4 regions of the Erwinia sorbitola genome follow, and region 1 is predicted to be linked to each of the others. Evidence: predicted binding sites of a transcription regulator. Region 1 holds the regulator's gene; each other region holds the start of a gene.
The links. Region 1 encodes sigma-54, which starts transcription at its own class of promoters, with help from an activator protein. Its sites were predicted from a motif close to GTTGGCACANNTTTCGCTNT; they were not measured.
Positions count from the first base shown of each region.

Region 1 (3,573 bases):
CCATCAAAATCACAGCAGATAAAGTGGTTGTGACCCGTCCAGGCGGCGACAGTAATAAGACGATTGTCGATGCCTATGGTAATCCGGCAACGTTCTATCAGATGCAAGACAGCGGCAAACCCGTGCAGGGCCACGCTCAGAAGATGCACTATGAGCTGGCAAAAGATCTGGTTGAGTTAACCGGTAACGCCTACCTTGAGCAGCTGGACAGCAATGTGAAAGGCGACCGTATTACCTATCTGGTTAAAGAGCAGAAAATGCAGGCCTTTGGCAGCACCGGCAAGCGCGTGACCACCGTACTGGTACCGTCGCAGTTGCAGGACAAAGGTAAACCGTCAAACGGTCAGAAAAAGAGTAACTAACGAACATGGCAACCTTAATTGCGGAAAACCTTGCGAAGGCCTACAAAGGTCGCCGCGTGGTTGAAGATGTCAGCCTACAGGTCAAGTCTGGCGAAATCGTGGGTCTGCTTGGCCCGAACGGCGCAGGCAAAACAACCACATTCTATATGGTGGTGGGCATTGTGCCACGCGATGCCGGACGCATCGTGATTGACGATGACGACATCAGCATTTTGCCGCTGCATGCGCGCGCACGTCGCGGTATTGGCTATCTGCCCCAGGAAGCCTCTATTTTCCGCCGTCTGAGCGTTTACGATAACCTGATGGCGGTGCTGCAAATCCGTGAGGATTTAACCACGGAACAGCGTGAAGATCGCGCCAACGAGCTGCTGGAAGAGTTTCACATTGAGCATCTGCGCGACAGCCTCGGTCAGGCGCTTTCAGGCGGTGAACGTCGCCGTGTGGAGATTGCCCGTGCGCTGGCCGCCAACCCTAAGTTTATCCTGCTGGATGAGCCGTTTGCCGGGGTCGATCCGATTTCCGTTATTGATATTAAAAAGATTATTGAACACCTGCGTGATAGCGGCCTCGGCGTGCTGATCACTGACCATAACGTGCGTGAAACGCTGGCCGTTTGTGAACGTGCCTATATCGTCAGCCAGGGGCATCTGATCGCCCACGGCACGCCGGAAGAGATTCTGGCCGATGAACAAGTTAAGCGTGTCTATTTGGGCGAAGAGTTCAGACTCTGATAAGGTGTTCACATTCGGTAAGATTTCTGGGGAATTAATACTCTGAATATGAAGCAAGGTTTACAACTCAGGCTGAGTCAACAGCTTGCCATGACGCCACAACTGCAACAGGCCATCCGTCTGCTGCAACTCTCTACGCTTGAACTACAGCAGGAAATTCAGCTGGCGCTGGAAAGTAACCCGTTGCTTGAACAGACCGACATTCACGAAGAAGTTGATACCCGCGAATATCAGGAAACAGAAGCGCTGGATACCCGAGAAGCGCTGGAACAGAAGGACATGCCAGAGGAGCTGCCGCTCGATGCGACCTGGGATGAGATCTATACGGCTGGCACGCCTTCAGGCACGGGCACCGACTATCATGATGATGAGCTGCCTGTCTATCAGGGCGAAACAACGCAGACACTGCAAGACTATCTGATGTGGCAGGTTGAACTGACACCTTTTACCGACACCGACCGGGCGATTGCCACCTCCATTGTCGATGCCGTTGACGATACCGGCTACCTGACTGCCTCGCTGGAAGAGGTGCTGGAAAGCATGGGTAACGACGAGCTGACCATCGATGAAGTCGAGGCAGTGCTGAAACGCGTACAGCGTTTTGATCCCGTGGGGGTCTGCGCCCGCGATCTTCGCGACTGCCTGCTGGTACAACTGTCGCAGTTTGAGGACGATGTACCGCTGCTGAAAGAGGCACGCCTGATTGTCAGCGAACATCTCGACCTGCTGGCTAACCATGATTTCCGCAGCCTGATGCGCGTGACGCGCCTTAAAGAAGAGGTGCTGAAAGGGGCAATGCAGGTCATACAGACGCTTGATCCGCGCCCGGGCCAGTCAATCAACACTCAGGAACCGGAATATGTGATCCCGGATGTGTTGGTGCGCAAAGTCAGCAACCGCTGGGTCGTTGAGCTGAATGCAGACAGCGTTCCGCGCCTGAAGATCAACCAGCACTACGCCTCGCTGGGTTCAAGTTCGCGCAGCGACAGTGATTCACAGTTTATTCGTAGCAATTTGCAGGAAGCAAAGTGGCTGATCAAAAGTCTGGAAAGCCGTAATGACACGCTGCTGAAAGTGACGCGCTGTATCGTGGATCAACAACAGGCCTTTTTTGAACAGGGCGAAGAGTATATGCGCCCGATGGTGCTGGCGGATATTGCCAGTGCGGTAGAAATGCACGAATCTACGATCTCCCGCGTGACCACGCAGAAGTATCTGCACAGTCCACGTGGTATTTTTGAACTCAAATATTTTTTCTCCAGTCACGTCAACACCGAAGGGGGTGGCGAAGCTTCCTCCACGGCAATCCGTGCACTGGTGAAAAAGTTAATCTCGGCGGAGAATCCCGTCAAACCACTCAGCGACAGCAAGCTCACCTCTATGCTTTCCGAACAGGGAATTATGGTAGCGCGGCGTACTGTGGCAAAATACCGAGAGTCTTTATCCATCCCGCCATCAAACCAGCGCAAACAGCTGGTCTGACCGAACAGAGAAGGAAGACACTATGCAGCTTAATATCACTGGACAACACGTTGAAATTACCGAGCCACTGCGCGAGTTTGTGACAGCTAAATTTGCCAAACTGGAGCAATATTTTGACCGAATAAATCAGGTCTATATTGTTTTAAAGGTGGAGAAAGTGACGCAAATTGCGGATGCTACACTGCATGTGAATGGCGGGGAGCTGCATGCTACCTCGGAAGATAAAGACATGTACGCGGCGATTGACGGCCTGATCGACAAGCTGACACGCCAGTTAAATAAACATAAAGATAAGCTTAAACAACACTAAATCTCACGATGCGTTAGTGGCTTTTCAGCAGCCCGTTTCATCAGGGTTATGCTGATAGCATTATCGGCTCGTATTCTTCCGGGAATACGAGCCGATAATCACTATGGCATGTTAATCTCTTGATCAGAACGTCGGTGAAGAGCGTCCTGCCTGCGGAAGTGAAAAGTTAAGTGAAACTATGATGAACAATGATTTGAAACTGGAACTGGGCTCCGTGTTGAGCGTCTCATGTACCCGTAACGCTGTACATTGCCAGAGCAAAAAACGCGCGCTGGAAATTATCAGCGAACTTGCGGCGAAGCAGCTCAACCTCCCGCATCAGACAATTTTTGAAGCGATCCTGACGCGTGAAAGAATGGGCAGCACCGGTATCGGTAATGGCATTGCCATCCCGCACGGCAAGCTGGAAGAAGATACGCTACGTGCAGTGGGTGTCTTTATTCACCTTGATCAACCTATCGCGTTTGATGCCATTGATAATCAACCGGTGGATCTGTTGTTTGCCCTGCTGGTGCCAGCAGATCAGTGCAAAACACATCTTCACACACTCTCTCTGGTTGCCAAGCGGCTGGCGGATAAAACTGTCCTGCGACGCCTGCGCGCCGCACAAAGCGATGATGATCTTTACGAGATCATCACAGAAGATCACGAAGAGAGTTAATCAATTCTGTCACACTCCCAGAAACCG
Region 1 covers NZ_CP046509.1:498,349-501,921, reverse strand. The annotation lists gene lptA (lipopolysaccharide ABC transporter substrate-binding protein LptA) at 1-362, shown strand, start outside; gene lptB (LPS export ABC transporter ATP-binding protein) at 368-1,093, shown strand; gene rpoN (RNA polymerase factor sigma-54) at 1,142-2,575, shown strand; gene hpf (ribosome hibernation promoting factor) at 2,598-2,885, shown strand; gene ptsN (PTS IIA-like nitrogen regulatory protein PtsN) at 3,064-3,546, shown strand.

Region 2 (3,573 bases), 580 kb from region 1:
GTTTTCAGTCAGGTGACGTTTACGGATACGTATAGACTGTGGAGTCACTTCTACCAGTTCGTCATCATCGATGAACTCAAGCGCCTGCTCAAGGGTCATTTTCTGTGGCGGAACCAGAGTGGTGGCTTCATCAGTACCTGAAGCACGCATGTTGGTCAGCTTCTTACCGGTCAGGCAGTTCACGGTCAGGTCGTTTGAACGTGAGTGAATACCGATGATCTGGCCTTCATAAACTTCAGCACCATGGCCGAGGAACAGCTTACCGCGATCTTGCAGGCTGAACAGAGCAAACGCGACTGCTTTACCCTGACCGTTTGAGATCAGCACGCCGTTCTGACGCTGGCCAACTTCGCCTGGACGAACATCGTCGTAGTGGCTGAAGGTGGAATACAGCAGACCGGTACCTGAAGTCATGGTCATGAATTCGTTACGGAAACCAATCAGACCACGGCTTGGGATTTCGTAGTCAAGACGCACACGGCCCTTGCCATCCGGATCCATGTTTTTCAGGTCGCCTTTACGCTCACCCATCGCCTGCATCACAGAACCCTGATGCTGTTCTTCGATGTCGAGGGTAACGTTTTCGAATGGCTCTTGCTTACGGCCATCGACTTCACGGTAGATTACTTTCGGACGGGATACCGCCAGTTCGAAACCTTCACGACGCATGTTTTCAATCAGAACTGACAGGTGAAGTTCACCACGACCTGATACGCGGAAGGCGTCAGCATCTGGAGTTTCTTCAACACGCAGTGCCACGTTGTGCACCAGCTCTTTGTTCAGACGGTCAAGAATCTGACGTGAAGTCACATACTTACCTTCTTTACCGCAGAACGGAGAGGTGTTAACGCAGAAATACATGGTAACGGTTGGTTCATCAACGCTCAGGGCTGGCAGCGCTTCCACATTCTGCGGATCGCAGATGGTGTCAGAGATGTTCAGCTCACCCAGACCGGTGATTGCGATGATATCGCCAGCTTCTGCTTCAGTCGCTTCGATACGCTCCAGGCCCATATGGGTCAGAACTTTACCGACTTTAGCGTTGCGGGTTTTACCTTCGCTGTTAATCACAGTGATCTGCTGGTTAGGACGAACCTTACCGCGTTTGATACGGCCAATGCCGATAACACCCAGGTAGTTGTTGTAGTCCAGCTGCGAGATTTGCATCTGCAACGGGGCTTCAAGCTCAACCTGTGGTGGAGATACGTGTTTAACAATCGCTTCATACAGCGGAGTCATATCTTCCGCCATATCGTTGTGATCCAGGCCTGCAATACCGTTCAGGGCAGAGGCATAGATTACAGGGAAGTCGAGCTGCTCGTCAGTCGCGTCCAGGTTTACGAACAGGTCGAAAACCTGATCAACAACCCAGTCAGGACGCGCGCCAGGGCGGTCAACTTTGTTAATTACCACGATCGGCTTCAGACCATTAGCGAAGGCTTTTTTGGTCACGAAACGGGTTTGCGGCATCGGGCCATCCATTGCATCCACAACCAGCAGCACCGAGTCGACCATTGACATCACTCGCTCTACCTCACCGCCGAAATCGGCGTGTCCTGGGGTATCCACGATATTGATGCGGTAGTCATTCCATTTAATGGCGGTGTTTTTTGCGAGGATGGTAATCCCACGCTCTTTCTCCAAATCGTTGGAGTCCATTACGCGTTCGGTTGCTTCGGTACGGGCATCAAACGTCCCGGACTGCTGCAGCAACTTATCAACCAGGGTAGTCTTACCATGGTCAACGTGGGCAATAATGGCGATGTTACGCAAATTTTCGATCACAGCTTTGCCTCAGGCATTTAGAAATAGCGCGCTATTGTACACGGATTAATCGAAGGACTGAACAGGATCACATATTTCATATAAAGATAACTGTTCGGATTGCTTTTTTAGCCACTTTCAGTGCAAAGATTGCACTTAGACGAAAATTTGCACCAAAATGGTGCCCATTTATCACCCAATGGCACCAAAATGGTGCGCGACTTCCATCGTGGTGCAGTCCTCGTCTCACGAGAGGGCGCATCATAGCGCTTTTTTCGTTAAATAAAAAAGTTGGCATAGATTTCGCAAATACTCATCAAGCGAAAAATGCCAGTTTCCACAACGGTTGTAAGCTTGTGAGAGATCCTTATTATCGGAGTTAGTGTCGCGAAACGCAAAGCGCACCGGTGAAAGTTCTCTGACCATTACGCCAATGACTATTTCCAGGAGAGTTAAGTATGTCCGCTGAACACGTTTTGTCGATGATGAACGAGCACGAAGTCAAGTTTGTTGACCTGCGTTTTACTGATACCAAAGGTAAAGAGCAGCATGTGACTATCCCCGCTCATCAGGTTAACGCTGACTTCTTCGAAGAAGGCAAAATGTTTGACGGCTCCTCGATTGGCGGCTGGAAAGGTATCAACGAATCCGACATGGTTCTGATGCCTGACGCAACCACCGCAGTCATTGACCCGTTCTTTGCTGATTCTACACTGATCATCCGTTGTGACATCCTTGAGCCAGGCACCATGCAGGGCTACGACCGCGACCCGCGTTCAATCGCGAAACGCGCTGAAGATTTCCTGCGCTCTTCCGGCATTGCAGATACCGTGCTGTTTGGGCCAGAACCAGAGTTCTTCCTGTTTGATGATATCCGCTTCGGCAGCAGCACTTCAGGTTCACACGTTGCTATCGACGATATCGAAGCTTACTGGAACTCCGGTAAAGAGTACGAAGGCGGCAACAAAGGCCACCGTCCAGGTCTGAAAGGCGGCTACTTCCCGGTACCACCAGTCGACTCAGCGCAGGATATCCGTTCTGCCATGTGTCTGACCATGGAGCAGATGGGCCTGGTGGTTGAAGCTCACCACCACGAAGTGGCAACCGCTGGTCAGAACGAAGTGGCCACCCGCTTCAATACCATGACCAAAAAAGCTGACGAAATTCAGATCTACAAATATGTCGTGCACAACGTTGCTCACGCTTACGGCAAAACTGCGACCTTTATGCCAAAACCAATGTTTGGCGATAACGGTTCCGGTATGCACTGCCACATGTCCCTGTCTAAAGGCGGCACCAACCTGTTCGCTGGCGACAAATACGGCGGCCTGTCAGAAATGGCGCTGTTCTACATTGGCGGTGTGATCAAGCACGCTAAAGCAATCAACGCCCTGGCGAACCCAACCACCAACTCTTACAAGCGTCTGGTCCCAGGCTATGAAGCACCAGTTATGCTGGCTTACTCTGCCCGTAACCGTTCTGCTTCTATCCGTATTCCAGTGGTTGCCAGCCCGAAAGCACGCCGTATTGAAGCGCGCTTCCCGGATCCAGCGGCTAACCCATACCTGTGCTTCGCTGCACTGCTGATGGCTGGCCTGGACGGCATCATCAATAAGATTCACCCTGGCGATGCAATGGATAAAAACCTGTATGACCTGCCACCGGAAGAAGAAGCTGAGATTCCAAAAGTTGCAGGTTCTCTGGACGAAGCCCTGGCTGCACTGAACGAAGACCGCGAGTTCCTGACCCGTGGTGGCGTGTTCACAGAAGACGCTATCGATGCTTATATCGAGCTGCGTAAAGCCGAGA
Region 2 covers NZ_CP046509.1:4,621,026-4,624,598, forward strand. The annotation lists gene typA (ribosome-dependent GTPase TypA) at 1-1,785, opposite strand, end outside; gene glnA (glutamate--ammonia ligase) at 2,223-3,573, shown strand, end outside.
Region 2: a site for sigma-54 is predicted at 2,055-2,074, ahead of glnA (glutamate--ammonia ligase). Genes of this name have one in related genera too.

Region 3 (3,573 bases), 190 kb from region 1:
AAGCTGATTGGCGATCTCATCGAGGCAGGATCGTAACGATCGCGGACTCTCCTCACGCAGGATCAGCATCTCATTGACGCCGTCAGCCGCCAGCTGCTGTTTGTAGATGGTGTGATAGGCTTCACGCGCAGAGACGGAGCGCAGCAGCGTATCCAGCCGGTAATATTCACGTACCGTGTCGTCATCTTCGTCACTCAGATATTGATAAACGTCGAGCAGCCGTGCCGTGCAGTCTGCGCGCTCCAGCAGGGTGCCGAGCCGGATAAAACTCATCGCATCACCGCGCATCAGGGTGCCAAACATGGCGCCACGAAACAGATGCGAGCGCTCTTTTACCCAGTCGAAAAAGGCATCTGCACCGCCGCTGCTGACGCCGTTTTGACGCAGTTTGCGCAGCTCAATCCAGCTGGAGTTGATGCTCTCCCATACTTCCGAAGAGAGGCTGCCACGTACCGCGTGCGCGTTGTTCCAGGCTGACTGCCAGCAGTTGAAGATGCTGCCGGGGTTCCGTTCATCAAAGGCAAAAAAACTGAACAGCTGCGACATGGAGAGTCGATCGCTCACTGACCAGTAAAGCTCATCAGTATGGGTAAGGTTAAGCGGTACGCGCAGCTCATTGTTAAGGCTGCCGCGCACCGGCATCAGTGAAAGACGGTTGGTGACGTCGAGCACCCGCGCAATATTTTCCGCGCGCTCTAAATAGCGCGCCATCCAGTACAGGCCACTGGCCGTGCGACTCAGCATGCGTCATCCTCCAGAACCCAGGTATCCTTTGTTCCTCCACCCTGCGATGAGTTCACCACCAGCGAACCTTCGGTCAGCGCCACGCGGGTCAGCCCGCCGGGTACCAGCCGGATCTCTGCGCCGCTCAGGGCAAATGGCCGCAGATCGATATGACGCGGTGCCAGTCCCTGTTCAACAAAAGTCGGGCAGGTGGAGAGTGCCAGCGTGTTCTGTGCGATGTAGTTCTGCGGTTTGGCCAGCAGCAGTGCGCGAAAATCCGCCAGCTGCTGTTTGCTGGCAACCGGGCCAATCAACATGCCATAACCGCCTGCACCGTGAACCTCTTTCACCACCAGTTTTTCAAGGTTTGCCAGCACCCAGGATAGCTCATCAGGGCGACGGCACTGCCAGGTGGGTACATTGTTGAGGATCGGCTCTTCGCCGAGATAGAAGCGCACCATTTCCGGCACATAGGGATAGATCGACTTATCATCTGCTACCCCGGTGCCGATAGCGTTAGCCAGCACCACGTTACCGGCGCGATATACCGACAGCAGCCCCGGTACGCCAAGCATTGAGTCCGGCCGGAAAGCCAGAGGATCGAGGAAGGCATCATCCACGCGGCGGTAGATCACGTCGATCTTGCATGGCCCGGCGGTCGTTCGCATGAGTACCGCGCCATCTTTAACAAACAGATCGGCACTTTCCACCAGCTCAACGCCCATCTGCTGCGCAAGAAAACTGTGCTCAAAGTAGGCGCTGTTAAAGCGGCCGGGAGTTAATACCACCACCACCGGATCGTTGATCGGTGAGCTTTCACGCAGGGTTTGTAATAACAGCGACGGATAACGCTCCACGGGAGCAATGCGCTGATCGGCAAACAGCTCCGGATAGAGACGCATCATCATTCTGCGATTTTCCAGCATGTAAGAGACGCCGGACGGAGTACGCAGGTTATCCTCCAGCACGTAGTATTCACCGTCGCTGTTGCGCACCATATCTACACCAATAATATGCGCGTAAAGATTGCGGTGCAGATTAAGCCCCTGCATACAGGGTTGATACTGGTCATTCACCAGCACCTGTTCCGCCGGAATAATTCCCGCCTTCAGAATGCGTTGATCGTGGTAGATATCGTGCAGAAAAGCGTTCAGTGCCTGCACACGCTGGCGGATGCCTTTATCCAGCATCGCCCATTCGCTGGCGGGAATAATGCGCGGTACGCTGTCGAACGGGATCAGTCGTTCAGCGCCGCCGTCATCACCATAGACGTTAAAGGTAATCCCCAGGCGGTGAAACAGCAGTTCAGCCTCTTCACGTTTACGCGCAATCGCCTGCTGGTCAGCCTGTTGTAACCACTGCCAGTATTCCCGATAGTGCCCGCGATAGCGTCCATCGTTCAGCAACATCTCATCATAAAAGTGCGACGCTATTTGATAGCTTTGATTCATGATTTCCCTACCGCTGTCTGTGAACCTGAATAAGCGTTGCACAAAGTGTGCCAGAGTCAGAACGGGCAGCCCGCCCCGTGCAGGACGATGAAGCAACAATCATCTGGTGATAAATCGGGTAAGGAGAAGCGAAAGGAAGAAAAGGATGCACCAGGATAGTGCATTCCGGTCGAACGATAAATATTAACCCGGCAGGTGTAATAGTCGCAGCCAGTCCGGACACGAACAGTGCAGGAAAACCGGAGCGTACAGCGAGCACGTGAGGGTTTTAAAGCACTGTCCGGCGACGCAATAGCGAATATAAATACAGGGTTTTAATGTGCCTGCTGATGCCAGACCTCAGTCAATGCACCTTCCCCACCGGTAATAGGATCGGTTGCAGGTATCGCGACACGTTTTATTTCAAGCATAGACTGTTCCAGCAATGCCTGCTCGTCACCCAGCGTTTTTGGCTTGATCCCCGGTGGGTAAGCCCCAACGGCCATAAAATCTTCGCTGGCAGAAATTTGCTGATGTCCAACCCCCGCCGGGATCAGTATTGCATCTCCCGCATAGACGGTGACCATTCGCCCGCTTTCGCCACCAAACAGAATTTCAGCCCAGCCGCTGGTGATCCCCAGTAGTTCGTGAGTGTTCGGGTGATAGTGAGTATAGGGATAGATCGGCCCATGCCAGCTAACGGGCCAGCCGTGGCGGCCAAACTCAGTGCGGAACCACTGTGCCAGATCTCGTCTGTGCTCCTCGATCCCCTCATCATTTTGTTCCGCTTGTTCCCCCGGTTCCCATTGTTGCCCTGATTCCCCCTGCTCCCCCTGCTCCACTTCTTCCGGCACCACCTCCGGGTAAATAATCAGTGGCAGCGGATTATTGGGGATGCCCTGCGATGGCTGCGCCAGCATCAGATGACGCGGTTTTGATGAAGCACCAGCAGCAAAGGTTCCGGCAGCAAACGACATCATTAACATTACACTGCGAGAGTTGGTCAACATTTCAGGCTCCTGGTTCAAATGCCCGGTTGAGTATCTGTTAAATTAATTGTGGCACTATTCCGCCAGCTTGCAATATTTTCCTTACGCGGCAGATCACATAACTCATTAATTTAAATAAACTTAACTCAAATCATACCCGTCTTTACCCCACTAAAGGTATTGATCTTTATCACCCTGCCATCGTCGTTTGCGCTGACGCATTTTCGCTAGCGGATTGACTATTAATAACCCTTGTTGATTATTCTGAATACAGTAAGAATGACCATAAAAATTCCAGTTAAGCGGGCTTATACGTTAATATAAGAAAAGTCCTGGAAGCGATAAGCCCTTGAGTGACTGTGCGCGCCAGACATGCAAGCCGCTGGCTCCCGACACCTCTCTGATATACGACACTTATGACTGCTGATTTT
Region 3 covers NZ_CP046509.1:686,847-690,419, reverse strand. The annotation lists gene GN242_RS03120 (alpha-E domain-containing protein) at 1-744, opposite strand, end outside; gene GN242_RS03115 (circularly permuted type 2 ATP-grasp protein) at 738-2,174, opposite strand; gene GN242_RS03110 (cupin domain-containing protein) at 2,489-3,163, opposite strand; gene GN242_RS03105 (transcriptional regulator) at 3,559-3,573, shown strand, end outside.
Region 3: a site for sigma-54 is predicted at 2,210-2,229, ahead of GN242_RS03115 (circularly permuted type 2 ATP-grasp protein). Genes of this name have one in related genera too.

Region 4 (3,573 bases), 1.7 Mb from region 1:
CACGTCACATGGGTCATCAACACGCAGCCATTTTTTCAGGATGGTGACACCCCACAGCCCCGCCAGACCACCGATCAGACCAATAATCAGCGCACCGCCTACTCCCACATAACCACAGGCTGGAGTAATCGCTACCAGACCAGCAATCACACCGGAGCTGACGCCCAGCAGCGATGGTTTGCCGCGCAACGCCCACTCACCGAATGTCCAACTCAGCATCGCACCTGCCGTTGCAATAACGGTATTGAGGAATGCCAGACCAGCGATTTCGTTAGCCGCACTGGCTGAACCTGCGTTAAAGCCGAACCAGCCAAAGTACAGGATTGCCGTACCGGTAAATACCATCGGCAGATTGTGTGGTTTGAATGCTTCTTTACCGAAACCAGCACGTTTACCCACGAGGTAAGCGCCCACCAGCCCTGCAACAGCAGCGTTGATATGCACAACGGTACCGCCCGCAAAGTCCAGCGCGCCGTCCTGAGCGAGGAAACCACCGGCCCAGACCATATGAGCAATGGGCAGGTAGGCGAAGGTCAGCCAGATCACTACGAAGATCAGAAGCGCAGAGAAACGAATACGCTCGGCAATAGAACCAACAATCAGACCCACTGTGATACAGGCGAAGGATGCCTGGAACGCTACGTGAATATACTGATAGAAAGAGCCCATCAGCGAAGTCGGTGCGATATTTTTCAGCATCGCCCAGTTGAAGCCGCCGAAGAAGGCGTTACCTTCACTGAAGGCCAGCGAGTAGCCGTAAACCATCCATAATACGCAAACTATCGCAAAGGTCATGGCAACCTGGGTCAGCATCGACAGCACGTTTTTAGCGCGGATCAGGCCGCCATAAAACAGTGCGATGCCAGGAATTGTCATAAACAGCACCAGCGCGGTGCATATCATCATAAAGGCGTTATCAGCTTTGTCGGCTACCGCAGGCGCGGCGGCCATTGCCAGCGACGGTAACAGAGCAGCACCGGCGAGGCCAAACTTAGCGAGTTTTTTCATTTTGTCCCATCCCATCACAATTCAGAGCCCCGAATTACAGTGCTGCTTCGTCAGTTTCGCCGGTGCGAATACGGATGACCCGTTGCAGTTCTGCAACGAAGATCTTCCCGTCACCAATTTTTCCCGTGTAGGCCGCTTTGCTAATCACATCAACCACTTCATCAAGCTGGTCGTCTGCAATAGCGATATCAATTTTTACTTTTGGCAGGAAGTTCACACTGTATTCAGCACCGCGATACAGTTCTGCATGTCCTTTCTGGCGGCCGAAGCCTTTAACTTCAGTGACGGTAAGACCCTGAATGCCGATTGACGACAGTGCTTCACGCACGTCTTCCAGTTTGAACGGTTTGATTACCACGGTAACCAGCTTCATACGATCCCCTCCAGGTAAAAAAATAGGTTGTTTCAGCGACACGAAATGATTAAAGCAAAGGCTGTGCCAGAGTTTAAAAATCTGAATTTTTCAGACGATTAGTCAGTGCTGGTCTGAGTCACAGCTGAGACGCAGATCACAGAGAAATGAAAGGCACTTAAATGAGTATAGAAAAAACGCACCAGAAAGGTGCGTTGTGCGTTAAGGCAGTGCATTTGTGCCATTATTGCGGATTTTTTCGCCTGAATTTGGTGCAGCGCACCGGCAGTGATTAACTGTTTTCTGCCGCTGCCAGCTCCTCGCCTGCTAGTTGCAGTTGATACATCTGCCAGTAGCGACCCTGCGCAGCCAGCAACTGCTGATGGCTGCCTCGCTCCACCGCCTGCCCCCGATGCAATACCAAAATAGTGTCAGCTTCGGTGATGGTCGACAGTCGGTGAGCAATAACCACCAGCGTTGTACGCTCGCGCACAGCTTGCAGAGCTTTCTGGATTGCCTGCTCGGTGCCGGAGTCAATATTGGCCGTTGCTTCATCCAGAATTAAGATCTTCGGGGTTGCCACCAGTACACGAGCCATAGCCAGCAGCTGTTTTTGCCCTACGGAGAGGTTATTGCCCTGCTCGCCTAATTGAGTGTGGATCCCCTCCGGAAGCTCACGCGCCAGAGCGGCTAACTGCACCGTCTCCAGCGCCTGCCAGACGGCATCTTCGTTAATATCGCGCCCGAGCGTGACATTGGCAAAGAAGGTGTCGGCCAGCACCACCGGATCCTGCTGTACCATCGCCACAGAGCCACGCAGTGCTGCATGGCTGAGGGAGGCGAGCGGACGCCCATCAAGCAAAATCTCACCCTGACTGAGCGGATAGTAGCCCATCAGCAAATTGGCAAGCGTACTTTTTCCACTGCCGGTATGTCCCACCAGCGCAACAAAATGACGCGACGGAACCGACAAATTAATATCCGTGAGAACCGGGCGACCGCTGCGATAGGCGAAAGTCACGTCACGTATCTCGATACTGCCACTGTGCAGTGGTTCGTTGTCATCGCCATAGGGCTGACGTGGAGCATCCATCAGTTCAAAGATACGCTCCCCCGCTACCACAGCCTGTTGCAGCATCGACTGCTGCGTGGTGAGTTCGATCAGCGGCTCATTCAGACGCCCGAGATAGTTGATAAAGGCATACAGCACGCCAACCTCAATAGTACCAACGGAGGTCAGGCCGAACAGCAGCATCAAGCCGCACAGAATCATTGCAGAAAACAGACTAAGCAATGGCCGCAGCAGAAATCCGTCCAGCCTTAGCGTTTGCATGCGCGCAAGATAGTGAGAGCGGCTGGCCTCACCCATCCTTTCGCCAAAACGCGCCTGTTGACGGAACTGCTGGATCACGCTCATGCCGTTGATCACTTCATTGAAGCCGTTATTGATCTCCGCCAGATAGCTGCGCACCCGCCGTACAATCGGCGTGCTGTAGCGCTGATATATCAGCATTACCACCAGCACCGCAGGGAAAATAGTGATGGCTACCAGCGCCATGCGCCAGTCAAGGCTGAACATTGCCACCAGCATCGCCCCGACCAGTGCTGCACTGCGCAATACGGTAGCGACCACGGTGACGTAGAGATCGCGTACCACTTCTGTGTCATTGGTCACGCGCGAAATAATCTGCCCAACCGGCTGAGTATCAAATGCCCCCAGCGGCTGGCGCAGCGCCGCATCCATCACATCAGTACGCAGGCGCTGTACGACCCCCACTGCCGCCTGGTTAAACAGCAGTGCCTGAAAATAGTGAAGCGTGGCCGCCAGCACCTGTAGCAACAGAAAACTGACCATCAGCCCGGCGGCAAGCGCCACCGGCATCCGGTGTTTTGCCACCATGTTGTCAATAAAATAGCTGACCAGTACCGGCCCCAGCACCTCAGCAGCGGCGGCAACCCACAGCATCACCACCGCCAGACTCAGGGATTTACGCCACGGCGCACCGTAGGAGAGCAGCCGTTTGATGGTTGGCCACACCTGGATTACGTTAGCCATGCGTGGCTCCCTGTTCTGTTTCTTCGTCGTCCAGTGCTGCCTCAAGCTGTTGATAACGGTACATATCGCGGTACCAACCTTCCATGGCAGCTAGCTGTTCATGATCGCCACGCTGCGCAATCTGACCATGCTGTAACACCAGAATTTCGTTGGCTTC
Region 4 covers NZ_CP046509.1:3,543,207-3,546,779, forward strand. The annotation lists gene amtB (ammonium transporter AmtB) at 1-1,023, opposite strand, end outside; gene glnK (P-II family nitrogen regulator) at 1,043-1,381, opposite strand; gene GN242_RS16105 (SmdB family multidrug efflux ABC transporter permease/ATP-binding protein) at 1,653-3,416, opposite strand; gene GN242_RS16110 (SmdA family multidrug ABC transporter permease/ATP-binding protein) at 3,409-3,573, opposite strand, start outside.
Region 4: a site for sigma-54 is predicted at 1,433-1,452, ahead of glnK (P-II family nitrogen regulator). Genes of this name have one in related genera too.